DNA from 3 places in the Rhodoferax sp. SPJ21 genome. Region 1 is predicted to be linked to each of the others. Evidence: predicted binding sites of a transcription regulator. Region 1 holds the regulator's gene; each other region holds the start of a gene.

Region 1 (5,447 bases):
GCTCGCCGCCAGAGGCCACCTTGCCCACGGCGCGTGGCGTGCTGCCGGCGTGACCTGCCACCAGGAACTGCACCTCTTCCATGCCGCTGGCGCTGGGCTCGGTTTTTTGCAGCGCCACCTGGAACTGGCCGCCTTGCATGCCCAGGCCCTGCATGGCCAGGGTAATGGCCTTGGCCAGCTTGGGGGCGGCGAGGGTGCGGGCCTTGGTGAGCGCCTGGGCTTCGGCCAGATACGCTTTGTGTGCCTGGCGCTCGGCGGCTTCCAGCTTGCCGGCATCGGCGGCGGCGTCCAGCCGGGCCAGCTCGGTTTTCCAGCTGTCCAGCAGGGCCGGTAGCTCGGGTGGCGTGCGTTTGTAGCGCCGCGCCAGCGACACCCATTGCGCCATGCGTTCGTCCAGCTGGGCCTGGCGGTCCGGGTCCAGCTCGGTCTTGCGCAGCGTGGCGTGCAGCGAATGGGCGGCATCTTCGGCCTGCGCCAGGCTGGAGGCCAAAACCTCGGCTAGCGCAGCATATTCGGGCGCAATGTGCTCCTGATTATGTAGCGCGGTGTGGGCGCGCGACAGGCCGGACAGGGCGCCGGAGTCTTCGCCTTCGAGGGCGTCGATGGCAGTCTGCACCGCGTCCAGCAAGGCCTGGGCGTGCGACAGGCGGGTGTGTTCGGCGTTCAGCCCCTCCCACTCGTCGGTGCCGGGCGCCAGTTTGCCGACCTCGCCAATTTGCCAGGCCAGGCGCTCTTGCTCCTGCTGCAGCGAGTCGCGGGCCGCATGGGCGTCGGCCAGCGCTTTTTGGGCGCTGCGCCACTGGGTCCAACGGGTTTGTAATGCGGCGGTGTTGCAGCCCGCGTAGGCATCCAGCAGGCCGCGCACGGTGTCGGGCCGGGTCAGGCTTTGCCAGGCGTGCTGGCCATGGATGTCCAGCAGCAGGTCGCCGATGTCACGCAGCTGGGTGGCGGTGGCTGGGCTGCCGTTGATCCACGAGCGGCTCTTGCCTTGCGTGTCCACGGTGCGGCGCAGCAGCAGGCTGTCGCCCAGGTCAAAGCCAGCGGTTTCCAGCCAGGCCGTGGTGGCGGGGGCGGTGTCGAATTCGGCACTGATGTCGGCTCGGGTTGCACCTTCACGCACCGTACCTGCGTCGGCCCGGCTGCCCAGGGCTAGCTGCAGCGCGTCGATCAGTATGGATTTGCCGGCACCGGTTTCGCCGGTGAGCACGCTGAAGCCGGTGTGCAGGTCCAGTTCCAGTTCGCGCACGATCACGAAGTCGCGCAGGGTGATGCGTTTCAATGCCATGGCTCAGGCGCCCTCGTTCCAGTGGAGTTTTTTGCGCAGGGTGTCGAAGTAGCTCCAGCCCTGGGGGTGCAGAAAGCGCCCACGGTGCTCGGAGCGGCGCACGACGATGCGGTCACCGTGCTGCAAGGTGGCCAGCGACTGCATGTCGAAGTTCGCGCTGGCATCTCGGCCTGCTATGAGTTCTATAGCTACCTCTGCAGCATCTGCAAGCACGATAGGCCTGTTTGTCAATGTGTGCGGGGCAATGGGCACCATCAGCCAGCCAGGGATGGAGGGGTGCATCAGCGGCCCGCCAGCCGACAGTGCATAGGCGGTGGAGCCGGTGGGCGTGGCGATGATCAGGCCGTCGGCCCGCTGGTTGGACACCAGGTGGCCGTCCACCTCCACCCGCAGTTCCACCATGCCGGAGGTGGCGCCGCGGTTCACCACCACGTCGTTCATGGCCAGTGCGCTGAACACGCACTCGCCACCACGCATCACCCTCGCGTGCATCAGGCTGCGGTGGTCTTCCTCGAAGGCGCCCAGCAGCATGGGCGTCAGCGTGGCCTGGTAGTTGTTGAGAGGGATGTCGGTAATAAAGCCCAGGCGCCCCTGGTTGATACCGATCAGCGGCACGCCGTACTGGGCCATCTGCCGGCCTATGCCCAACATGGTGCCGTCGCCGCCGACCACCAGGCCCAGGTCGCATTGCCTGCCAATCGCGTCCACATCCAGCGCCGGATAGCCCTGCAGGCCGGTGTTGGCCACTGTCTCCAGGTCCACCACCACGGTGCATCCCTGGCTGCTTAAAAATTGCGCAATGTCCTCCAGCACCTTGCACGACGAGGCGTTGGCGACAAGGGTGCCTGGTGCAGCATATTTCCCAAATAGCGCCACGTGGCGGAATTGTGATTTCATCCACAAATTACATCATTAAAATGGTGACATGCTCGATGACCGTGCCAAGTTGTTAATGAAAGCGCTGGTCGAGCGCTATATCGCCGATGGCCAACCGATTGGCTCGCGCACGCTATCTAAAGCTTCTGGCTTGGACCTGTCGCCGGCCACCATCCGCAACGTAATGTCCGACCTGGAAGAGTTGGGCCTGATTGTCAGTCCGCACACCTCGGCCGGTCGCATTCCCACGGCGCGCGGCTACCGCCTGTTTGTGGACACCATGCTCACCGCCCAGCCCGGCCCGTTGGCGCCGCCCAAGCTGGTCGCCGAGCAGCCGCAAAAAGTCATCGTCAACGCCGCCAACCTGCTGTCTAACCTGTCGCAGTTTGTCGGCGTGGTGATGGCGCCCCGGCGTACCTCGGTGTTTCGCCATATCGAATTCTTGCGTCTGTCCGAGCGGCGCTTTCTGGTCATCATCGTCTCGCCCGATGGCGACGTGCAAAACCGCGTGATCTTCACCGAGGTCGATTACTCATCCTCGCAACTGGTCGAGGCGGCCAACTACCTCAACGGTAACTACGCCGGCCTATCCATTGAGCAGGTGCGCGAGCGGTTGAAGAACGAGGTCGAGTCATTGCGTGGCGAAATCGCCAGCCTGATGCAGGCGGCGGTGAATGCCGGCTCCGAAGCCCTGGCGCGCGAGCAGGACGAGGTCGTTATCTCGGGAGAGCGCAACCTGCTGTCCGTCAGCGACTTTTCCAGCGACATGGGCCACTTGCGCCGGGCGTTTGATCTGTTCGAGCAAAAGACGCAGCTGATGCGCCTGTTGGATGTCTCCAGCCGGGCCGAGGGCGTGCGCATCTATATCGGTGGTGAAAGCCAGGTCGTGCCCTTCGAAGAGCTGTCCATCGTCAGCGCCCCCTACGAGGTCGATGGCCAGATCGTCGGCACCCTGGGCGTCATCGGCCCCACCCGCATGGCCTATGACCGCATGATCCAAATTGTGGACATTACGTCCAAGCTAGTCAGCAACGCCCTCAGCCACCAAAAATAGGCCCCGGCGCCAGTTAGAATGCTGGGTTGTGTGGGGCGTTAGCTCAGTTGGTTAGAGCAGAGGACTCATAATCCTTTGGTCGAGTGTTCAAGTCACTCACGCCCTACCATTTCATCTTTCGCATGAAAAGGCTCCCATGATTCTCGTGACGGGTGGTGCTGGTTATATCGGGACGCATACCTGCGTTGAACTGCTGAATGCAGGGCAAGACGTCACGGTATTTGACAACTTCTGCAACAGCCAGCCCGAGTCCCTCGCGCGCGTGGAACGCATCACTGGCAAGAAGCCTAACGTGATTGAGGGCGATATCCGGGACCGTGCGGTACTGGTTGCGGCACTGCGTGGCAGCGGCGCTACTGCCGTTATCCATTGCGCAGGCCTGAAGGCCGTGGGGGAATCGGTGCAGCAGCCCCTGCGTTATTACGACAACAATGTGGTGGGCACTTTGCGTCTTCTGGAGGCCATGGGCGAGTGCGGCGTGAAGACGCTGGTGTTCAGTTCGTCGGCCACGGTATACGGAGACCCGCAGCGGCTGCCGCTGACCGAGGACCATCCACTGTCCGCGACCAACCCTTACGGCCGTAGCAAGCTGATGGTGGAAGATCTGCTGCGCGACTTGCACCGCAGCGACGCGTCCTGGCGCATTGGCATATTGCGTTACTTCAACCCGGTGGGGGCGCACATCAGCGGCCTGATTGGTGAGGATCCTCGCGGCATTCCCAACAACCTGATGCCTTTCGTGGCCCAGGTGGCTGTGGGGCAGCGAGAGTTTTTGAATGTATGGGGCAACGATTACGACACATCCGATGGCACCGGTGTGCGTGATTACATCCACGTGGTGGACCTGGCCGTGGGCCACTTGAAGGCGCTGGAGCGTTTGCAGTCCGTGCCTGATTTCCTCACGGTGAATCTGGGCACCGGTATAGGCTACAGCGTGCTCGACATGGTCAAAGCCTTTGAGCGGGCCAGCGGCAAGCCTGTGCCTTACCAAGTTGCGGCTCGGCGCCCGGGCGATGTGGCGGCTTGCTATGCCGAACCGCATGCGGCAGCAGAGCTGCTGGGCTGGCGTGCCGAGCGGGGCCTGGATGCCATGTGCGCCGATGCCTGGCGTTGGCAAAGCGCGAACCCGCGTGGGTTTGCGGCCTAAAGCCGCTTTCCTTCAATCAGGCCGAGCGGCCGATGTCCGGCCAGCGCCGATGTAGCCACATCCAGGCAAAAAGGCCAATGGACATCATGGTTAGCGATGCCAGTGCCAGGGCTTGCGCAGAATGCATGACCAGCGGCGCGAGTATGCCTGCCACCAAGCCATTGGCAATGGAACCCAGGCAGGCCTGCAGAGACGAGGACATGCCGCGTCGCGCCGGGTAGAGATCCAACACCAACAGGGTGACGGCCGGCACCATCATGGCCCAACCCAGGGCGAAGATCGCCACAGGAATCAAGGCCCAGGCCACGTGGGCTTTGAACAGCAAATTGGCCACCACATTGCCGACGGACACCAGCACCATGATGGCAAAGCCATGGCGGATTTGTGTCTTGGGTGGCACCTTGCCTGCCATGCGTCCGCTGATCCATGCACCCGTCATGATGCCGCTGATGGTCAGCACAAAAAACCAGAAGAATTCTGTGGGCCGTAGCTCCAGGATTTGTCCCAGGAAGGCCGGTGCGGACAGCACGTACAAAAACATGCCGTTGAACGGAATGCCGCTGGCCAGTGCCAGCAGCAGAAAGCGCGGGTTGGAGCACAGCTCGCCATAGCCCTGAAGCAGATGCCGTGCATTGAAGGGCTGGCGCTGGGTCGGGTCTAGGGTTTCCGGCAGATAACGGAAGTTGGAGATCCACAGTAGCAATCCAACGCCCGCCAGAAACCAGAAGATGCTGTGCCAACCCAGGTGGACGAATAGCCACCCCCCGATGATGGGCGCAATGGCAGGCGCCACACCAAAGTAGATGGTGACCTGGCTCATCACCTTTTGTGCCTGCGCCGGTGGAAACATATCGCGGACTACGGCGCGCGATACCACGATGCCCGCGCCGGTGGAAAGGCCTTGCAGCGCGCGGAAGAACACCAGTTGTGCAACGCTTTGCGACAGCGCACAGCCCATGCTGGCTGCCGTGAACACGGCCAACCCGGTCAGCACCACCGGACGCCTGCCGAAGCTGTCGGACAGGGCTCCGTGGAACAGATTCATGAAGGCAAAGCCAAACAGATAGGCCGATAGCGTCTGCTGC
Region 2 (5,447 bases), on a different contig from region 1:
CATTTGAAGTACGACCAGTATCGATCATTTTGAGACATTCGGCCGGTATGTCGTCCATGGCTGCAGGACGGATGGTTCAAAATGGCGCATGGACTCTTTACCGACCTCTACCGACAGCCCGCAGCCGCAGCGCTGCTTCTGGTGCGACAGCTCCGACATCTACCGCAACTACCATGACCGTGAATGGGGCTTCCCGGTGGGCAACGACACCCGGTTGTTTGAAAAGATCTGCCTGGAAGGCTTCCAGTCGGGTCTGAGTTGGCTCACCATCCTGCGCAAGCGCGAGAGCTTCCGTGCCGGCTTTGCCGGGTTTGACATCGCCACCGTGGCGCGTTTCGGCCCGAAAGATGTAGAGCGCCTGCTGGTTGATGCCGGTATCGTGCGCCACCGCGGCAAGATCGAAGCGGCGATCCACAACGCCCAGTGCGCCGAGAAGCTGCTGGAAAAAGAGGCCTCGCTGGCCAGCTATTTTTGGCGCTTCGAGCCCAGCGCCGCGTCACGCCCCAGCCGCTTGACGGTGGATGCGCTGCGCGCCATGGGCCAGTCGCCTGAGTCTGTGGCCCTGTCCAAAGAGCTGAAGCGCCATGGCTGGAAGTTCGTCGGCCCCACCACCGTCTACGCCTTCATGCAGGCCATGGGCCTGGTCAACGACCACCAGGAAGGCTGCCACGTGCGCCAGGCCGCACTGGATGCCCGCAAGGCGTTCAACCCCGCATAGTCTTTCCCAGCGCCCATGAAAAAACCCCGCAGAGCTCGCACTCTGCGGGGTTTTTTCATGGTCTTTTCGACGTACGTCGAATGGGACGGATTTCGTTGCGCAACGGGTCGTCCGCTAGGCGCCAAGTCGCAGACAGTGGCATCGCCACGGCAAGACTTGGTAACGACGCGGGCGGCCCGTTTCGCGGCGAAATTACATGCCCATGTCGCCCATGCCGCCCATTCCGCCCATTCCACCAGGCATGCCGCCGCCAGCACCGGCTTCGTCTTTTGGAGACTCAGCGATCATGGCTTCGGTCGTCAGCATCAAGGATGCGACAGAGGCTGCGTTTTGCAGTGCGGTGCGGGTCACCTTCGTTGGGTCCAGGATACCCATTTCGATCATGTCGCCGTATTCGCCGTTGGCAGCGTTGTAGCCGAAGTTGCCCTTGCCGGCCAACACAGCTGCCACCACCACGGAGGCTTCTTCGCCAGCGTTGAACACGATTTCGCGCAGAGGCGCTTCGATGGCCTTCAACACCAGCTTGATGCCGGCGTCTTGGTCGGCGTTAGCGCCTTCGATCTTGCCAGCAGCTTGCTTGGCGCGCAGCAGAGCCACGCCGCCGCCAGCCACAATGCCTTCTTCCACAGCAGCGCGGGTAGCGTGCAGGGCGTCTTCAACGCGGGCCTTCTTTTCCTTCATTTCGATTTCGGTGGTAGCGCCAACCTTGATCACGGCAACACCGCCAGCCAGCTTGGCCACGCGTTCTTGCAGTTTTTCACGGTCGTAGTCGCTGGTCGCTTCTTCGATTTGAACGCGCACTTGCTTGACGCGGGCTTCGATGTCGGCAGCTGCACCGGCGCCATCAATGATGGTGGTGTTTTCTTTGCCCACTTCGATGCGCTTGGCTTGGCCGAGGTCAGCCAGGGTGACCTTTTCCAGGGTCAGGCCGACTTCTTCAGCGATAACCTTGCCGCCCGTCAGGATGGCGATGTCTTCCAGCATGGCCTTGCGGCGGTCGCCGAAGCCAGGAGCCTTCACAGCCACAACCTTCAAGATGCCACGGATGGTGTTGACCACCAGGGTCGCCAGTGCTTCGCCATCGACTTCTTCAGCGATGATCAGCAGAGGACGGCCAGACTTGGCAACTTGTTCCAGGGTAGGCAGCAGGTCACGGATGTTGCTGATCTTCTTGTCGAACAACAGAACAAACGGGTTGTCCAGCAAAGCGGCTTGCTTTTCTGGGTTGTTGATGAAGTAGGGCGACAGGTAGCCACGGTCGAATTGCATGCCTTCAACCACGTCCAGCTCGTTAGCCAGCGACTTGCCGTCTTCCACGGTGATCACGCCTTCCTTGCCGACCTTGTCCATGGCGCTGGCGATGATGTCACCAATGCTGGAGTCAGAGTTGGCGGAAATCGAGCCGACTTGGGCGATTTCCTTGGAGGTGGTGGTGGGCTTGGAAGCATTCTTCAGCTCGACAACCAGGGCTGCAACAGCCTTGTCGATACCGCGCTTCAGGTCCATCGGGTTCATGCCGGCGGCCACGTACTTCATGCCTTCGCGGATGATGGCTTGGGCCAGCACGGTTGCGGTGGTGGTGCCGTCACCAGCCAGGTCGGAGGTCTTGGAAGCAACTTCCTTGACCATCTGCGCGCCCATGTTTTGCAGCTTGTCTTTGAGTTCGATTTCCTTGGCCACGGACACACCGTCCTTGGTCACGGTAGGGGCGCCGAACGAGCGCTCCAGAACCACGTTACGGCCTTTAGGGCCCAGGGTCACCTTGACTGCGTTAGCCAGGATGTTCACGCCTTCAACCATGCGTGCGCGGGCTTCGCCGCCGAAAACTACGTCTTTTGCTGCCATGAGAATTTCTCCTGAAAAATTTAACTAGTTGGGGACAGAGCGACTGGGCGCTACGCGCGTCAGCCGGTCAGTCCCACAAAATTACTTGGATTCGACAACTGCGAACAGGTCGTCTTCTTTCATCACCAGCAGTTCGTCGCCAGATACCTTGACGGTTTGGCCGCTGTACTTGCCAAACAGAACGCGGTCACCGACCTTGACGGTCAGGGCGGAGATTTCACCCTTGTCGTTCTTCTTGCCTGGGCCGACAGCCAGCACTTCGCCTTGATCTGGCTTTTCAGCAGCAGAGTCAGGAATCACGATGCCAGAAGCGGTCTTGGTTTCGCTGTCAATACGCTTAACGATCACGCGATCGCCGAGAGGACGTAGGTTCATGGAATCTCCTAAAGATGAAATGTTGCGAAAAAAGGATGAAGCGGAAGTGTTAGCACTCATTGCCTTCGAGTGCTAATGATAAGGGCTTCTTGTGTCAATTCAAGGTCAGCGGCCGCAAATTTGGCAAATTCGACGTCGACCTGCGGGTGTGTAGTCTGCGTGTTGGGGATCGGGTTGCCCGGCAGCGGGGTGTTTCTTCGCTGCCAAAACCCGCTGTTGCGCTAGCGCAGCATGCGTCCCAGGCTATCAATAAAGGAGCGACCTTGGCCTGCTTCGTCGGGCTTGTTGTGCGCGCCCAGTGGGTCGGAGTCGTCGCCCAGGCCTTCTTGTATTTGCAGGTGCCGGATGAAGGCCGCCAGCGGCATGGGCTTGGCGAAGTGGTAGCCCTGGCCGTAGCGCACGCCCATGGCCTGTAGCTTGTCGGCCTGGCCCTGGGTTTCAATGCCTTCGGCCACTACTTTGCTGTTGACGGCCTTGGCGATAGCGATGATTTCGGGGATCAGGCTGGAGCGCAGGGTCAGGTCCTCCATTTCGAATACAAAGGACTTGTCTATTTTCAGGTAGTCGGGAGCGACTTTCTTCACCATGCCCAGGTTGGAGTAGCCGGTGCCGAAGTCGTCGATGGAGATCAGAAAGCCGTCGGCCTGCAGGCGCTGCAGCTCCGGCATGATGGCTGGCGCGAAGTTGTATTCGGTCACCTCCAGCTCGACCTGCAGGTCGTTGCGGTTCAGTGCTTGCAGCACCTGCTTCAGATGGGGTGACAGCGTGGCGTGGCGCAGGTTTTGTGGAAAGAAGTTGAGGGCCACCTTGAAGCCCTGGGCTTGCGGCGGTAGGGCATCGCCCAGCTCACACAGGCCGCGCGCGCTGATGGCGGCGTCCAGCACCCAGTCCAGCTTTTTGCTCTGTACGGCGGGGATGAACTGGTCGGGGAAGAGCAGCGTGTCGCCGTCGTTTAGCCGTGCCAGTACCTCGCAGCCTACGGTGCGGCCGGTGGCTAGTTCAATGATGGGCTGGTAGTGGCAGACCAGTTTGTCGGTTACGCACAGGAAGCGGATGCGGTGCTCCATGGACTGGAAGTACCGGCAGCGCCGCGTGATGAAGTCGGTCACTAAAAAGGCCAGCAGCAGGCACACGGCACCCCCGCCCAGGCTGAGCAACAGGTGTTTTTGGAAGAACGCTTGCGGCCACAGAATCGTCTGGATCGTGATCGGGCTGACCCCGGGCATCGTGGTGGTGACCAGGATCAGCGCGTTCTTCCAGTCCAGGCGAACATGCGGGGTGGTGGGACTGGTGAGCATGTCGGTATAGCCGGCCCACTTGCTTTTGAATATCTTGGTGCGCTGCCGCGCGTTACCGGCCCAGACGGCGTCGGTGTATTGCTGAAAGCTCTCCGTTACCCGGTCGGAACCTATGGCCACCTGGAATGGCCCCCGTTCCACCACGGTGGTGCGGACTTCTCCTTTGGCGAGCTGTATAGATGCACCCAGGAAGTAGTGCCCGATCGAGCCATCGATGCCGCCTACCCTGGGCGCTCTTGGCGCGTTAAGCAAGCCCAGCTCGGTAGTGCAGTACACCCGGTGCTGGCTGTCCAGCAGCTGGATGCTGCGGATGAAGTGGTAGTCAAACAGCAGGCTGCGCAGCGCGTTGAGGTTGCTGGTGCTGCAATCGGGGCTGTAGCCGTTATTGAGCTGGGTCAGCATCTGTCCGGCATCGAATTGCAGGGCCTGCATATTGCGCAAAACAATGGCTTGCCCGCTTTCTACCTCCCCTAGCTGGGACTGGAATACCAATCCGCACGCTGCCAGGGCCAGCGTAATGGCCAGCGAGTAGCCACACACCATGCCGACCAGCCGGGGGTATCGGCTCAGCGTGCGGGTGATGGCGACCAGACAGTCGCTTTGGCGCGGGCTCAGCCTCATGCCTGCTGTGCAGCGGGTTGGCTATACGCGGCAGGCGCTTCGCAAGGTGCGTGGTCCGGAGTTGGCAAGAGCCCTTGCATGTGTGGTCCCGTGGCAGAGTGGCTGGCTAATGGTGGGGCGCCCGCACTTCGGCGCACCGCGTCGGACTTTTGATGATTATGGGGTGGTTTTGCCGGTTTTCTGCGGCCCATGGGTACGGAGCTTGCGTGTAGATAGCGCCTGGTGTGGGTGAGGCAGGCAGGTGCCGGTCCGCTACCATGCAAAGCCTCTTTCCTCTCCGTTGCCCTGCGCCGAGAGTGTCGGCGCCACCATTTCCCGTTTCTCCTATCTTCCATGACCCGTTCTGTGACTGCACCCCCTGCTGCGCCTTTGGCGCGGCACCGTTTTTATGAAGACGCTTTGGCCCTGGCCATCGGCACCTTGTTCCTGGCTTTGGGTGTGGTGATGTTTGGCCACGCGGGCCTGCTCACTGGCGGCACGGCGGGGCTGGCATTTTTGATCCGTTACGCCACGGGCACTGAGTTCAGCGTGGCCTTCTTTCTGCTGAACCTGCCGTTCTACCTGTTTGCCTGGTGGCGCATGGGTCTGCA
Region 3 (5,447 bases), on a different contig from region 1:
CCGCTGGACCTGCCGGGGCAGAGCTTCATCGAATGGGGCGGCGCCCTGCGCTGGCTGCGCGGCTTTGCCACGCCCAAGCAGATACGCGCCGCTGCAGCCCAGGCGGGCGGCCATGCCACCTTGTTCCACGCCGACCACCGGCACGACGGCGTATTCACCCCGCTATCGGCCCCGCTGCAGCGCATACAGCGTGCGCTGAAAGCCGCTATGGACCCGGCTGGCATCTTCAACCCTGGTCGCTTGTACCCCAGCCTGTAATGCAAACCCACCTCAGCCCCGAATTCAAGAACACCGCCGACGGCCAGGCCGCCGAGGCGATTCTGCGCAAATGCGTGCACTGCGGTTTTTGCACCGCCACCTGCCCCACCTACCAGCTGCTGGGCGACGAGCTGGACGGACCGCGTGGCCGCATTTACCTGATGAAGCAGGTGCTGGAGGGCGCGGAAGTCACCCGCAGCACCCAGCAACACCTGGACCGCTGCCTGACCTGCCGCAACTGCGAATCCACCTGCCCCAGCGGCGTGGAATACGGCCAGCTGGTGGACATAGGCCGGCGCATCGTGGATGAACGCGTGGAGCGCCCCGCCACCGAGAAAGCGGCCCGCTGGATGTTGCGGGAAGGACTCACATCCCCGCTGTTCGCCCCGGCAATGAAGGTCGGCCAAGCGCTGCGCCCCCTGCTGCCGCAGACGCTAAAAAATAAGGTGCCCCAGGCCACACCGGCCCAGCCCTGGCCCACACGCGAGCACGCCCGCAAGGTGCTGGTGCTGGCAGGCTGTGTGCAGCCCGCCATGATGCCCAACATCAACGGCGCCACCGCCCGCGTGCTGGACGCCGCCGGCATCCAGACCCTGGTGGCCCCCAGCGCCGGCTGCTGCGGCGCCATACGCAGCCACCTGGGCGACCACGATGGCGGCCTGGCCGATATGCGCCGCAACATCGACGCCTGGTGGCCGCTGGTGGAGGCCCACACGGTGGAGGCCATCGTGATGAATGCGTCCGGCTGCGGCGTCATGGTGAAAGACTATGGCCACGCCCTGGCCGCCGACCCGGCTTACGCGGCAAAGGCTGCACGCATCAGCGCACTGACACGCGACCTGAGCGAGCTGCTGCCTGATTTGGTGACCGCCCTGCGCGGCAAGCTGCGGCCCGGCGCCCAACAGCAGCTGGCCTTCCACCCCCCCTGCACGCTGCAGCACGGCCAGCAGCTGCGCGGTGGGGTGGAAACACATCTGGGCGCGCTGGGTTTCAAGGTGCAGTTGGCGCAGAGCGAAAGCCATCTGTGCTGCGGCTCGGCCGGCACCTATTCGGTGCTGCAGCCCACCCTGGCCACCCAGCTGCGCGACCGCAAGCTGGGCCATCTGGAGCCGCTGGGTGCGCAAACCATCGTCTCGGCCAATATCGGCTGCATCCAGCACCTGCAAAGCGGCACCAGCACGCCGGTGAAGCACTGGGTGGAGGTTCTGGATGCCGCCCTGGCTTACGAATGAAATAAGCCTCCAGCGCAGGTAATACCTGCGCGAGCAGCTATTTAAACCATAGCATCAGTCAGCCAGCGTGGTAGCCACGCTGATCTCGCCCTCCAGCACCCGGTGGATGGGGCACTTGTTGGCGATCTCCAGCAGCTTGGCCCTGTCTTCGGGCGTGATGTCGCCCTCGATGTGCAGGCTACGCTGCAGCACGTAGCGGACCTTGCCGTCTTCGGTCTTGCTCTCGGTGTGGCTGACGTCCACGCGCAGGTCGGTCACGGCCAGCTTGCGGCGGCGGATGTACAGCTCCAGCGTCAGGCTGGTGCAGGCGGCCAGGGCCGAATCCAGCAGGTCGTGTGGATCGGGCGCCAGGTCATCGGAGCCCAGGGTTGCGTCCACATCAGAGTTCCAGCTGTGGCGGCCATTGGTCAGGGTGGTGAGCGCCCCAAACGGGCGGTGCAGGCGGGATTGGATGGGCATGGGTTTCCTGGGTGGCTTGAAGCTGGCACTTTAGCCCATGGCCCAGCCGGATCAGCGCCAGTGAAACGGCAGCTTGAAGTCCAGTGGACCCAGGTGCATATGGATGGAGCCTAGCCCAAGAGCACAAAGAACTGCAAAAACGACAAAAAGCCAACCCACCGAAACCATGAATGTGTTCAGAAATTTCATAGCCGAGGATGTTAACGCCCGGCCAAAAGTCGTTTTGCCCCCTCAACGCTTGAAAACCAGGTGAAATGCTTCCATCTGACAGTCAGAATCGTTGCATCAGCAGATGTTTAGAAGTTGTCCATAACTTTCAATAAGTTACATAGGTTTTCAATAGACCCAGAGTTCTACGCTAGCTAAGAATCGACAATCGCTGGAGGCTGTACTGGGGCAAAGCCACTCGCTTCGACCAAGGGAATACCCTTGCGCCAGAGAGGAATTCCCCGGCTTTAGCACTCTCTTTAATAGAGTGCTAATATTCAAGCCTAGAGAAAGGGAATCTGGTATGAACCTTCAAACTGGAACCATGTCCACCGCATTGGCGGCCCCGAACCCGTGGGCCCTGGTGCCCCCGCTGGGTAACCTGGACGCATATATCTCGGCAGTGAACCGCATGCCCATGCTCACACTGGAGCAGGAGCAGCAATACGCCCGCCAACTCAAGAATGACAACGACGTGGACGCCGCCGGTAAGCTGGTGCTGTCGCACCTGCGCCTGGTTGTGTCCGTCGCGCGCCAATACCTCGGCTATGGGCTGCCACATGGCGACCTGATCCAGGAAGGCAACGTCGGCCTGATGAAAGCCGTGAAGCGCTTCGACCCCGACCAGGGTGTGCGCCTGGTGAGCTACGCGCTGCACTGGATCAAGGCCGAAATGCACGAGTACATCCTGAAGAACTGCCGCATGGTCAAAATGGCGACCACCAAGGCGCAGCGCAAGCTGTTCTTCAACCTGCGCTCGATGAAGCAAGGCTTCAAGTCCGACGCGATCGACGGTGACACCCACCGTGACACCCTGAGCGAGTCGGAAATCGAGTCCATGGCCAGCCAGCTGAATGTGAAGCGCGAGGACGTGATTGAGATGGAAACCCGCTTGTCGGGTGGCGACGTGATGCTGGACCCGGGCCCATCGGACGACGGCGAAGACAGCTATGGCCCTATCGCTTACCTGGCTGACACGGTGCACGAACCCACCGCCCAGATCGAAGCCCACCAGCGCGACACCCTCGCCAGCGACGGCGTGCGCAGCGCCCTGGACGGCCTGGACGAACGCAGCCGCCGCATCGTGGAAGAGCGCTGGCTCAAGGTGCAGGATGACGGCTCTGGCGGCATGACGCTGCACGAGCTGGCTGCCGACTACGGCGTCAGCGCTGAGCGGATTCGCCAGATCGAATCTGCGGCCATGAAGAAGATGAAAAAGGCATTGACCGAATTCGCGTAAACGCACTCGGCCATCCATTAAAAAAGGGACCTTCGTGGTCCCTTTTTCATGCCTGCTTGAGCAGCAATTTCAGGTCGCCCAGCAACGGCGCCGCACCGCCGCCGTAGCGAGCATACAGGCGCAGCCGGCCCTGGGTGTCGTACACGTAGCTGCCAGCGGAATGGTCCATGGTGTAGCTGGTGGGCGTACTGCCATCCACCTTTTTGTAATACACCTTGAAGTCCTTGGCCACAGTGGCCAACTGCTCGGGCGTGGGCACCAGCGCCAGGAAGCTGGGGTCAAAGTTGGCCATATAGGCCTTGAGCAGGGCTGGCGTATCGCGCTGCGGGTCCACGGTGATGAAGATACCTTGCAGACGGTCGCCGTCGGCGCCCAAGGATTTCTTGATCTCGGCCAGCTCAGCCATGGAGGTGGGGCACACGTCCGGGCACTGGGTGTAGCCAAAGAACACCACCACCAGCTTGCCTTTGAAGTCCTTCAGGCTGCGGAGCTGGCCGTTGTGGTCCTGCAGCTGGAAATCCTTGGCGTATTCGGCGCCGGTGACATCCACCGAGGCAAAATTGGGCTTGGTTTCGGAGCAAGCAACAAAAAGGCCGGTAGCGCTTATAAATAGTGCGCCAATAGCTATTTTTTTAATAGCATCACGTTTATGCATAGGACTTAAATCAGGTAGTGGTCCAGCAGCAGCGCGGCAAACAGCGCGCTCAAGTGGATCAGGGAAAAGCGGAAGGTCTTGCGCGCCAGGGCGTCCGAGTAATTGCGCCAAAGTGCAAAGCCGTAGGCGCAGAACCCAATACTCAGCACCACGGCAGCCGCCAGGTACAGCCAGGAGCTCATGCCGTAAATGAAGGGCATCAGGCAGGCCGCGAACAACACCAAGGTGTACAACAACACCTGCAGGCGGGTGAACTCGTTGCCGTGGGTGACGGGCAGCATGGGCAGGCCGGACTTGCGGTAGTCTTCCACCCGGTACAAGGCCAGCGCCCAGAAGTGCGGCGGCGTCCACAGAAAGATGATCAAAAACAGGATCAAGGCCTCGGGCCCAACATTGCCAGTCATGGCAGCCCAGCCCAGCACCGGCGGCATGGCACCTGAGGCACCGCCAATGACGATGTTCTGCGGTGTCAGCGGCTTCAGGATGACGGTGTAGACCACGGCGTAGCCCACAAAGGTGGCAAAGGTCAGCCACATGGTCAGGGCATTTACCCACACATACAACAGCGCCGAGCCCGCCACGCATAGCAGGGCTGAAAACAGCAGGGTTTGCCAGTCCTGCAGCTCCTGGCGCGCCGTGGGCCGCCACGAGGTGCGCTTCATCTTGGCATCTATGCCCTTCTCGACCAGGCAGTTGAAGGCCGCAGCGGCACCGGCCACCAACCAAATGCCCAGGCATGCCAACAGACCCAGGCGGACTTCGGCCCAGGTAGGGACGCCGGGCACGGCCAGCACCATGCCGATGAGAGCGCAGAACACGATCAGTTGGACCACGCGCGGCTTGGTCAGCGAATAGAACTGGCGCAGGCGCGAGGGCGGCGCGGCAGTCATGGGAGGGGCGGTAGGTTCAGCAACACGCATGCAAAAAATCTCGGTCCAGACAAAAAATACACACCATCAACGAACGGGGCGCTGCGCCGCCGGCTCGCTGAAGGCAAAGGAAGCGCGGGGCTCTGCGGCCAATGCACTGCGGCGGCTACACACAATCCAGGTCAGTACGACCACCAGCGCGGCCGCGCCACCGGTATGGCCCACGGCGGCCAGCATAGGCCAGCCCAACACCACATTGCTCAAGCCCGTCGCAAACTGCAACAGGGTCAGCCCGCCCAGCCAACGCGCCTGGCGCAGGGTTGCCGGGTTACCGTGCATGCGCCAGGCCAGCCAGGCGAGCGCCAACAGCACCAGGTAGGCCATCAGCCGGTGGGCGTAGTGGATGGCCGTCAGTGCCGCAAATCCCAGATAAGTGCCATCCTGCAAGCGCCCCAGAGGCCGCCAGATCTGGAAGGCCTGTTGGAAGTCCATCTCCGGCCACCAGCTGTTTTGGCACAAGGGGAAAG

Evidence for each region. The regulator HrcA, encoded in region 1, represses chaperone genes, less so after heat shock. The targets are predictions, from matches to a motif close to TTAGCACTCNNNNNNNNNGAGTGCTAA.
Region 2: the regulator HrcA is predicted to act here: its motif matches at 2,988-3,014, upstream of AC4BBN_RS03470 (co-chaperone GroES).
Region 3: the regulator HrcA is predicted to act here: its motif matches at 2,405-2,431, upstream of rpoH (RNA polymerase sigma factor RpoH).

The regions. Positions count from the first base shown of each region.
Region 1 is NZ_JBYZMO010000002.1:896,333-901,779, forward strand. Features, by position in the region: gene recN (DNA repair protein RecN) at 1-1,285, opposite strand, end outside; gene AC4BBN_RS12015 (NAD kinase) at 1,289-2,182, opposite strand; gene hrcA (heat-inducible transcriptional repressor HrcA) at 2,211-3,215, shown strand; tRNA gene AC4BBN_RS12025 (tRNA-Ile) at 3,248-3,324, shown strand; gene galE (UDP-glucose 4-epimerase GalE) at 3,352-4,362, shown strand; gene AC4BBN_RS12035 (multidrug effflux MFS transporter) at 4,379-5,447, opposite strand, start outside.
Region 2 is NZ_JBYZMO010000001.1:783,952-789,398, reverse strand. Features, by position in the region: gene AC4BBN_RS03480 (DNA-3-methyladenine glycosylase I) at 89-718, shown strand; gene groL (chaperonin GroEL) at 911-2,563, opposite strand; gene AC4BBN_RS03470 (co-chaperone GroES) at 2,645-2,938, opposite strand; gene AC4BBN_RS03465 (EAL domain-containing protein) at 3,160-4,857, opposite strand; gene AC4BBN_RS03460 (YitT family protein) at 5,191-5,447, shown strand, end outside.
Region 3 is NZ_JBYZMO010000001.1:1,046,512-1,051,958, forward strand. Features, by position in the region: gene glcE (glycolate oxidase subunit GlcE) at 1-258, shown strand, start outside; gene glcF (glycolate oxidase subunit GlcF) at 258-1,490, shown strand; gene AC4BBN_RS04705 (OsmC family protein) at 1,545-1,949, opposite strand; gene rpoH (RNA polymerase sigma factor RpoH) at 2,461-3,396, shown strand; gene AC4BBN_RS04715 (SCO family protein) at 3,443-4,051, opposite strand; gene cyoE (heme o synthase) at 4,057-4,971, opposite strand; gene AC4BBN_RS04725 (COX15/CtaA family protein) at 5,008-5,447, opposite strand, start outside.